Regions from separate parts of the Streptomyces sp. NPDC058534 genome, predicted to be linked through region 1. Evidence: riboswitches for the same ligand, from Rfam matches in the RefSeq annotation. Region 1 holds a riboswitch; the other holds the start of a gene.
The links. Region 1 has a riboswitch for cobalamin ahead of ACFWR9_RS23150 (ABC transporter substrate-binding protein). Riboswitches for the same ligand answer to the same signal wherever they lie in the genome.

Region 1 (4,621 bases):
CGAGCCGATGGCCAGGCCGGCCGTCACGGAGGCCACCAGCAGGGCCGCAAGGGCGAGCGACGTTCCCGCCATGGTCGTACGCCCCGCCCGGCGCGGCCGCGCCGACGGGTCCGGTTCGGCGACCGCCTCGGTGGCGGTGCCCGTCACCGGAAGCTCTCGGGGTGCAGTCCGTGGGCGAGGTCGCCGACGGCGTACGCCGACCGGATGCCGACCAGGGTCGCGGTCAGCGGCAGGACGACGAACCGCTTGTTCCTGACGGCGGGGACGTCGGCGAGGGCCGGCTGGGAGAGCAGGAACTCCTTCTTCTGCTCGACGCTGCCGGCTCCGGCGTAGTCGTAGATGGCGATGACCTCGGGCCTGCGCTCGACGACCTGTTCCCAGGAGACGTCGCCGAACACCTCGTCGAGGTCGCCGAAGACGTTCTTGCCGCCGGCCAGCCGGATCAGGTCGGTGCCCAGGCCCTTGCCGCCCGCGGTGAAGGCGCTCTTGTCGCCGCTGTCGTAGACGAAGACCGGCACCTCCGGTTCGCCCTTCACGGCGGCGGACGCCTTGGCCACGCGGCTCTTCAGGTCGGCGATCAGCTTGTCGGCCCGGTCGGGTACGCCGAAGACGCTCGCGACGGTGCGGATCTCGGCGTAGGTGTCCTTCATCGTCACCCGCTTCTCATCGCAGTACTCGCGGTTGAGGTGGGTGTCGATGCCCGCGTCGGCGAACGCCTCGCGGGAGCGGCCCTCGTTCTCGGCGAAGGCGCTGCCGTAGCCGCCGTAGACGAGATCGGGCTCGGCGTCGAGGATCTTCTCGAACGAAGGTTCCCGCTCGGCGAGTTCGGGTATCGCCTCGTAGTCCTTCTTCAGCTCGGGCAGGACGGCCGAATCGGGGAAGGCGGTGCCGACCATGCGGTCCTTCAGGCCGAGCGCGAGCATCAGCTCCGCGGGGTGCTGGTGGATGGTGACCACCCGGGACGGCGGCTTGTCGTAGGTCGTCCTCACACCGCAGTTGTCGATGGTGACGGGGAAACCGGCGAGGGAGGACGCCGAGGCCGGACCGTCCGGGCCGGCGTCGCCGGCCTCGTCGGAGGAGCCGCACCCGGCGGTCACCAGGGCCGCCGACAGGGCGAGCGCCGCGGCCGTGCCGCGCAGCGTCCGGCGGCGTCGGGCAGGGGAGAACAGGGCTGACACGTAAGCCTCCTGGGGAGTCCGCGCTCCTCGGATCGGGCCCGCGACAGGCCAGTGTCCTGACTCCCGGGCCGACGGCCCCCGGCTGCCCGCCCGATGGGCGCGGGGGCAGGTCGAGGGCACGCTGTGCCCGGTCACAGTGGCGGGACCGTGCCGGATTCGCACCGGCTTCCTGTCTCCCGTCGCGGCTATGACCTGGCGATATTACGTTCCTTTGGGCCGGGCGCAAAGCACGGGTGTTCAGCGTGCACGTAGTGCCCGTCCACGGGGCGGGGCCCCGCTGACAGCTCCGGGGACGGGATGCGAGGATGCCCGGAGCAATTGGGCGACGGCGGCCCGAGGAAGCCGGTGCGATTCCGGCGCGGTCCCGCCACTGTGATCGGCGAGCGAGCCCCCACACGACCACTGCCCGTACCGGGTGGGAAGGGGCGGGGCGAGCGACGACCCGAGAGCCAGGAGACTCACGCGGTCGCCTCCTCGACGGACCACCGGGGCGGATCTCCCCGGGGAGAGGGACGATGCCGCATGCCCGCCGAAGCGAGCCCGGCCGAAGCGACGCCCACCGGACCCGCGGACCCGACGCCCTCACGGGTCGTCGTCTGCCGGGACTGCTGCTGCGGCACCCCGAAGATCATCGGCGTCGACCACGCGGCGCAGACGGCGCGTCTGCGGGCCCGGGTGCCCGTGCGGGTGTCGGACTGCCTCGACGTGTGCGAACAGGCCAACGTGATCGTCGTCCAGCCCTCCGCGGCGGGCCGCGCCGCCGGCGCCCGTCCCGTCTGGCTGGGGCTGGTCAACGACCCGGACGCCACAGAGGACATCGCCGACTGGGTCCGCGCCGGAGGCCCCGGCGTCGCACCCCGACCGGACATCCTCGACCTGTACGCCATCACGCCCCCGCGACGCCCTACGGCCTCCTGATACCGCGTTCACCACCCGCACGAGGAGCGCCCGGTGTCCGCAAACGCCCAGGCATCGCCCGCCGACGTCACCGCCGCCCTGCACGACGTGGCCGCCCTCGGCGGCTTCTTCGTCCTGCGCGTCGGGGGCGGCGACGCGGGCCGGCATCCGCTCGGCCTCTCCTACTCGCGGGGTTTCACCGACCTCGCCGAGGCCGTCGCGCACCGCCACCGGGCGCGCGAACCGCGGATCGGCGTGTCCATCGCCCACCTCGGCCACGCGGCCCGCCTCTGGTCGCCCGCCCTGGCCTGCGTACTCCTGCACGGGATCGTCCCGGACCTGAGCCGGCTGGAGCGGGCCGACGACGGACCGGCCCTGCGCATGCCGCGCCCCGCCGGTCTGCGCACCGGCCCACTGCCGTCCCCGGCCCTCGCGCTGTACGAGCAGGTGACGGCGCACCTGGAGGCGCTGGCCCAAGGGCTGCGCGTCAAGGTCGCCCCACGACTGCTGGACGGCAACGCGGCCTCGGCGCTCGTCGAGGCGGCCCGCGCCCTGCTGACGGCCCACCCCGCACTGCGCGAGCCGCTCACCGGCCTCACCACCGAGCTGCTGAACACCGGACGGCTCGTGGGCACCGGAGAGATCACCGGTCCGGATCTCACGTTCCGGCGCCGCAGTTGCTGTCTCTACTACCGCGCGCCGAACGGCTCGAAGTGCGGCGACTGCTGCCTGGCCGGGTAGCGGGGACGGTCACCGGCCCTCGGTGTCGAGGGCGTTCAGAGGCTGTTCGGTCCAGATGACCTTGCCCTGCGCGTGATACCGAGTGCCCCAGCGCCGGGCGCACTGGGCGACGAGGAACAGGCCGCGGCCTCCCTCGTCGGTGGTGGCGGCCATGCGCAGGTGGGGCGCCGTGCTGCTGCCGTCGGAGACCTCGCAGATCAGGCTGTGGTCGAGCAGCAGCCGGACGCGCACCGGTTCGGCCGCGTGCCGGATGGCGTTGGTGACCAGCTCGCTGAGGATCAGCTCGGTGATGAACGCCGTCTCTTCGAGGCCCCACTCGGTGAGTTGGCGCGTCGCATCGGCCCGGCCGCCGGCGACGGCCGCCGGGTCACGCGGCACGTGCCACTCGGCGACCCGGTCGGCCGGGAAGGCCCGGGTACGGGCCACGAGGAGGACGATGTCGTCGTCGGGGCGGTCGGGGAGCAGGGCGTCCAGCAGCACGGCACAGGTCTCGTCCGGTGTCCGGTCCGCGTCGGCGAGCCGGCTGCGGAGCAGGTCGAGGCCGGCCTCGATGTCCCGGCCCCGGCCCGTCACCAGTCCATTGGTGAACAGGACGAGCCGACTGCCCTCGGGGAGCCGGAACTCGGCCGGAGCGAAGGGCAGGCCGCCGAGGCCCAGGGGAGGACCGGGCGGCAGCTCGGGGAAGTCCACGCTGCCGTCCGGGCGGACGACGGCCGGCGGCGGGTGCCCGGCGCGGGCCATGGTGCAGTCACCGGAGACCGGGTCGTAGACGGCGTAGAGACAGGTGGCACCGACGATGTCCGTACCGGTGCTCGCGTCGGTGCGGTCCCGGTCGAGGCCGGCCACCAGTTCGTCGAGGTGGCCGAGGAGTTCGTCGGGAGCCATGTCGAGACCGGCGAAATTCTGCACGGCGGTCCGCAGCCGGCCCATGGTGGCCGCGGCGTGCAGCCCGTGACCGGCCACGTCGCCCACCACCAGGGCGACCCGCGCGCCGGACAGCGGGATCACGTCGAACCAGTCGCCGCCCACGCCCGCCTGCGCCGGCAGGTAGCGGTAGGCGACGTCGAGGGCGTTCTGCACCGGCAGCCCGTGCGGCAGCAGGCTGCGCTGCAGAGCCACCGCGACGGTGTGCTCGCGGTGGAAGCGCCTCGCGTTGTCGATGGCGACCGCGGCCCGCGACGCCAGTTCCTCGGTGATGGACAGGTCCTCCCGCGTGAACGGCTCGGAGCCCGCACCGCGCCAGAAGTTGGCCACTCCGAGCGCGATGCCCCGGGCGCGCAGCGGAACGGAGATCAGCGAGTGGATGCCGTAGCCGAGGATCCTGGGCGCGCGGACGGGATCCTGCCGCTGCCAGCCCTCCTCCGCGCGCAGGTCGGCGACGAGGGCCGCGTGGCCGGAGGCGAGGCCGGTCGTGATGGGCGTGCCGGGCCGGAAGGCGATCGCCTCGCCGACCGGGATCAGCGGGACGTCGTCACGGACGCCGTGCAGGGCGACACGGTGCATGACCAGGTCGCCCGGGGCGGGCTCCGCGCCGCGCCGCACCGCGTCCAGCAGTTCGACCGTGACGAAGTCCGCGCAGCGGGGCGTCGACGCCTCGGCCAGCTCCTCGGCGGTGCGCACCACGTCCAGTGTGGTGCCGATCCGGGCGCTCGCGTGGTAGAGGAGTTCCAGCCGCTTGTGGGCGCGCTCCGCCCTGCTCCGCTGTCGGTGCAGCTCGGTGGTGTCCCGCAGCGTGGCCACGGAGCCCGTGGTCACGCCGCCCCGTTCCACCCGGCGCAGGCTGACCGCCAGGAGCCGGTCCCCGG
Region 2 (4,621 bases), on a different contig from region 1:
TCCTGATCGACCAGGGCTCCACCTACGCCGACTTCCTCGCCCCGATGCTGCTGCTCGGCCTCGCGATCGGCCTCAGCGTCTCCCCGGCCACCGACACCATCATGGGCTCCTTCCCGGAGAACGAACTGGGCGTCGGCGGCGGCGCCAACGACACCGCGCTGGAACTCGGCGGCTCGCTGGGCATCGCCGTCCTCGGCTCCCTCCTCGGCACCGCCTACCGCGACGAGTTGGCCGGCCTGGTGGGCGACCGGCTCCCGGCCGCCGCGCTGGACACCGCCCAGGACTCCGTGGGCGGCGGACTGGCGGTCGCCCAGCGGCTCGCCACCGACCCGGCCGCCGGGCCCGAGCAGGCGCAGGCCCTCACCGACGCCGTCAACCGGGCCTTCGCCCACGGCGTCTCGACGACCAGCCTCGTCGGCGGCGTCATCATGGCCGCCGGCACCCTCATCGTCCTGGTCGTCCTGCCCGGCCGCCGGCGCGGTGGTGCCGAGGACCGTCCCGAGGGCGAGCCGACGGCGGCCACCCCCGAACCGGAGCACAGCGACTCCGCGCGGTGAACCCGGGCCGCCCCGGCCGGCGCACGCGTCAGTCGGCCAGGGCGGCCAGCTCCTCCGGGGTGCGCGGTCCGGCCGCCGTCTCCGTCAACAGACCGCGCGCCCGCAGCAGTCCGGCCGCCGCGACGCCCCAGGGCAGCCGCAGCCCCGCCTGCCGCAGCAGATCCGTGCGGGCCAGCGTCGCGGCCGTCGGGCCGGTGCGCACGCCGTCCGGGGTGAGCAGCGCGGCGTCGTCCGACCAGCGCAGGGCGAGGTCGACGTCGTGGGTGGCCATCACCACCGTGGTGCCGCCCGCGCGGAGCCGGTCCAGGGTGGCGAGCAGCCGCTCCTGGCCGTCCGGATCGAGCCCGGCGGTCGGTTCGTCCAGGATCAGCACCCGGGGCCGCATCGCGACCGCCCCCGCGATCGCCGTCCGCTTGCGCTGCCCGTACGACAGCAGATGGGTCGGCCGGTCGGCCAGCGCCCCGATGTCCAGTGCGGCGAGCGCCTCGTCGACCCGCGACCGGACCTCCGCGTCCGGCAGGCCCAGGTTCAACGGCCCGAAGGACACGTCCTGCCCCACCGAGGCCGCGAACAGCTGGTCGTCCGGATCCTGCACCACCAACTGCACCGTGGTCCGCAGCCGGGTCAGCCCCTTGCGGTCGTACGCCACCGGCTCCCCGTCGAGCGTCAACGTCCCCGCACGCGGTCGGAGTCCGCCGCTGAGCAGCCGCATCAGCGTGGTCTTGCCGCTGCCGTTGCGGCCAAGGAGCGCCAGCGCCCGCCCCTCGCACACCGAGAAGTCCAGCCCCGTCAGCACGTCCGGGCCCTCCTCGTAGGCGAAGGCCACACCCCGCAGAGCTACCAGCGCCTCCGCCGTCGCCTCGCTCGTCCCACTCACGACAGCGGCCCTTCCAGTACGAGGGTGAGGGCGGCCAGCGCCGCCAGCAGCGCGCCGCTCGCCGCCGTGAAGGCGACCGAGACGCGGGCCTCGGGCACCAGGACCCGCAGGGTGCCGTCGTAACCGCGGCCGGCCAGCCCGGACTGGAGCCGTGCCGCCCGGTCGAAGGCCCGCACGAACGCCGTGGCGCCGAGACCGCCGAGCGAACGCCAGGTCGCGGCCCGGGTGGTGTGCCCCAGCCGCGCGGCCTGCGCCTCCCGGATGCGACGCACCGAGTCCAGCAGCAGGAAACTCATCCGGTACGTCACCAGCGCCACGTCCACGACCGGTGCGGGCACCCCCGCCCGCACCAGCCGGGGCAGCAGGTCCGACATCGGCGTGGTGAACGCGAACAGCAGCACCCCGAGCGAGGCCGCCGAGGTCCGCAGCAGCAGCTCACCGGCGCGCACCGGCCCACCCTGAGCCACCGTCAGGAACCCGTCCGCGCCCCCGACCTGGACCAGCAGCGGCAGCGCGCCCGTCACACAGAAACCCAACGGCACCCGGTACGCCCGCCACAGCCGGCGCCCGGGCACGCCCGCCGGGCCGAGCAGCACCGCAAGCGCCGTCACCAGCACCAGCGCCGCGCCCGGCCAGGGCGGCAGCGAGATCGCGAGCACGGTCAGCCCCAGTCCGAGTACGGCCTTGTCCACGGGATGGCGGCGGCGCCACCGACTGCTGTGCGCCGCGGCGTCGATCGGCAGCACTCAGTTCCCTTCGGGAGCATCCCGCAGTGCCGCCGCCCGCTCCTCGCCCTGCCGCCGGCCCCGGCGTACACCGAAGTAGTACGCCAGCACGCCCGCGCCGAGCGCGGCCTGCACCGCGAACAGCGCCGACTCGATCTCCCCGGACGGCGGTTCGTACAGTGGCGAGAACCACGGCTCGTAGTCCGGCTCGATCTCCGTGATCGCCGTCTCCGCCTCCGCGTCCGCGCCGGCGAACGGCTCCTCCTTGTGGTCGCCGAGCCCGAGTACCAGCGGCAGCACCGCGAGCGCGGCCACGGCGAGCAGCAACAGGGCGTTGATCTTCGCGTTGCGGGTCATCGGGCCACCGCCTCCTGCTCGTCGGACGTGGTCTTGCCCGACCTGGTGAGCAGCACGCCCAGCCGGGTCAGTTCACCCTTGCTGGACTGCACCAGCAGCCGCATCACGATCACCGTGAGCAGGCCCTCGCTGACCGCGAGCGGGATCTGCGTGACGGCGAAGATGGACCCGAACTTGCCGAGCGCGCCGACGAATCCGCTGCTCGGGTCGGGGAAGGCCAGCGCCAGCTGGACGCTGGTCACGCAGTAGGTGGACAGGTCGGCGACGAACGCCCCGAAGAACACGGCGACCATCAGCGGCACGTCGCAGCGGCGCAGCAGCCGGTAGACGCCGTACCCGGCCCAGGGGCCGACGATCGCCATGGAGAAGACGTTGGCGCCGAGCGTGGTCAGCCCGCCGTGGGCGAGCAGCAGCGCCTGGAAGAGCAGGGTGATGGTGCCCAGTACCGCCATGATCGGCGGCCGGAAGAGGATGGCGCCCAGACCGGTGCCGGTCGGATGGGAGCAGCTTCCGGTGACGGAGGGCAGTTTCAGGGCCGACAGGACGAACGTGAAGGCACCGGAGGCGCCGAGGAGCAGCGTGCTCTCCGGGTGCTCCCTGACCTCACGGGTGAGTGACCGGACTCCGTGGACGACGAACGGCGCGGACGCGACACCCCAGGCGATCGCGTGCGCCGGTGGCAGAAAGCCCTCGGCTATGTGCATGGCTCAGCAGACCCTCTCCAGCACCTCGTGGATGGACGACGCGCCTTGGCCGGTCTCCTGGCTGACGGGTACCGCTGTCCGAGCAACGCCTTCCCGGGTTAGGCCCTGTCGTCGGACTCCCGTCTGCCTCGCGGCGCCATGCACGCACTCTCGCCGCACCGGGCCCTGACCCAAGTACATCCAGTACGAGGCTCAGGGCCCGGCACGCCGAGAGCACGCACCTGACACCGCGAGGCCCGCCCTCCGGGCGGACGACGGGAGTCCGACGACAGGGCCTAGAACCCAGTGGCTGCCCACAAGGGGCCGGAGCCGGACTTCCCGATTCACAGTGGCGAGGGCCGCACCGGCATCACACCGGATTTCCCGTTCACCAAGGCGTGGCGACAGTAGTGCTCCTACGGGGGTGGTGACAAGCGGGCCTCCTGTCGCGCGGACCCGGCCGGGGACCGGGCGGACAGGGCTCGGGGCTGCGGAAACGTCAGCCGGACCGGTCCCGTTCCGTGCGCCGGACCACCATGGCGCGCGCCCGCGTGCTGAGCGCGGTCGCGGCGGCCGTGAGGAAGACGAAGCTGTAGACGATCTGGAGCAGGGTCACGATCCGGGCCGACTGCCCGCGCGGGGTGATGTCCCCGTACCCGACCGTGGCGAGCGTGACCACCGTGAAGTAGAGCGCGTCGACGCGGGTGTGCAGGCCGGTGAACTCGCCGGGCTGCTTGGCGAGGGCGTAGTACGTGGCCGAGAAGACGTGCACGGACAGGATGATCAGCAGGGTGATGACCACACCGGGCCTGGTCTCGGGGCGGTCGACCAGGACGTGGTGGATCTGCCGGAGCAGCAGCGCGGCCACGGCACTCAGCAGCAGGGCGAACAGCACCCAGCTCAGCACGGGCCGGTGCGGGCCCAGATGGTCGAGGGGGAGCAGGAAGTAGGCCACGACCACGGCCACCGCGACACAGCCCCGTACGACCCAGGGCCGGGCGGTGCGCCAGGCGTTACGGGTCTGTACGGTCCGGCGCTCCGTCACCCGGTCGTTCCCGTCGTCGGGGCGTGGGCCGCTTCCGGTTCCGTGCGGCGCACCACCTGGGAGACGACGAAGGCGACGACCGACGCGGTGACGATCAGCGGCATCTGGTCGTACGCGTCCCCGCCCGTGAGCAGCACCGCCAGGACCGCGCTGGACAGCGGCAGCCCCGTCACCGCGGCCGCCGCGGCGGAGATGCCGAGGGCGAGCGCCGGGGTCACGCCGAAGCCGGGCAGCCCGGAGCAGGCCATGGCGGTGGCCGTGCCCAGCAGCACCGCCGGGAAGATCGGGCCGCCGCGCAGGCTACCAAGGGCGATGCCCCAGGCCAGCCCCTTGCACGCGACCAGGGCGATCAGCGCGCCCACCGGCCAGGCGTGCGG

Region 2: it holds a riboswitch for cobalamin, as region 1 does, so the genes downstream of both, ACFWR9_RS14245 (energy-coupling factor ABC transporter permease) here and ACFWR9_RS23150 (ABC transporter substrate-binding protein) in region 1, are expected to answer to the same signal.

What each region holds. Positions count from the first base shown of each region.
Region 1 covers NZ_JBHXNW010000038.1:27,083-31,703, forward strand. The annotation lists gene ACFWR9_RS23145 (FecCD family ABC transporter permease) at 1-147, opposite strand, end outside; gene ACFWR9_RS23150 (ABC transporter substrate-binding protein) at 144-1,169, opposite strand; cobalamin riboswitch at 1,207-1,389, opposite strand; cobalamin riboswitch at 1,514-1,638, shown strand; gene ACFWR9_RS23155 ((2Fe-2S) ferredoxin domain-containing protein) at 1,701-2,096, shown strand; gene ACFWR9_RS23160 ((2Fe-2S)-binding protein) at 2,130-2,816, shown strand; gene ACFWR9_RS23165 (SpoIIE family protein phosphatase) at 2,826-4,621, opposite strand, start outside.
Region 2 covers NZ_JBHXNW010000018.1:112,661-117,281, forward strand. The annotation lists partial or broken gene ACFWR9_RS14225 (MFS transporter) at 1-557, shown strand, start outside; gene ACFWR9_RS14230 (ATP-binding cassette domain-containing protein) at 586-1,434, opposite strand; gene cbiQ (cobalt ECF transporter T component CbiQ) at 1,431-2,180, opposite strand; gene ACFWR9_RS14240 (energy-coupling factor ABC transporter substrate-binding protein) at 2,181-2,516, opposite strand; gene ACFWR9_RS14245 (energy-coupling factor ABC transporter permease) at 2,513-3,220, opposite strand; cobalamin riboswitch at 3,250-3,610, opposite strand; gene ACFWR9_RS14250 (potassium channel family protein) at 3,699-4,244, opposite strand; gene ACFWR9_RS14255 (chloride channel protein) at 4,241-4,621, opposite strand, start outside.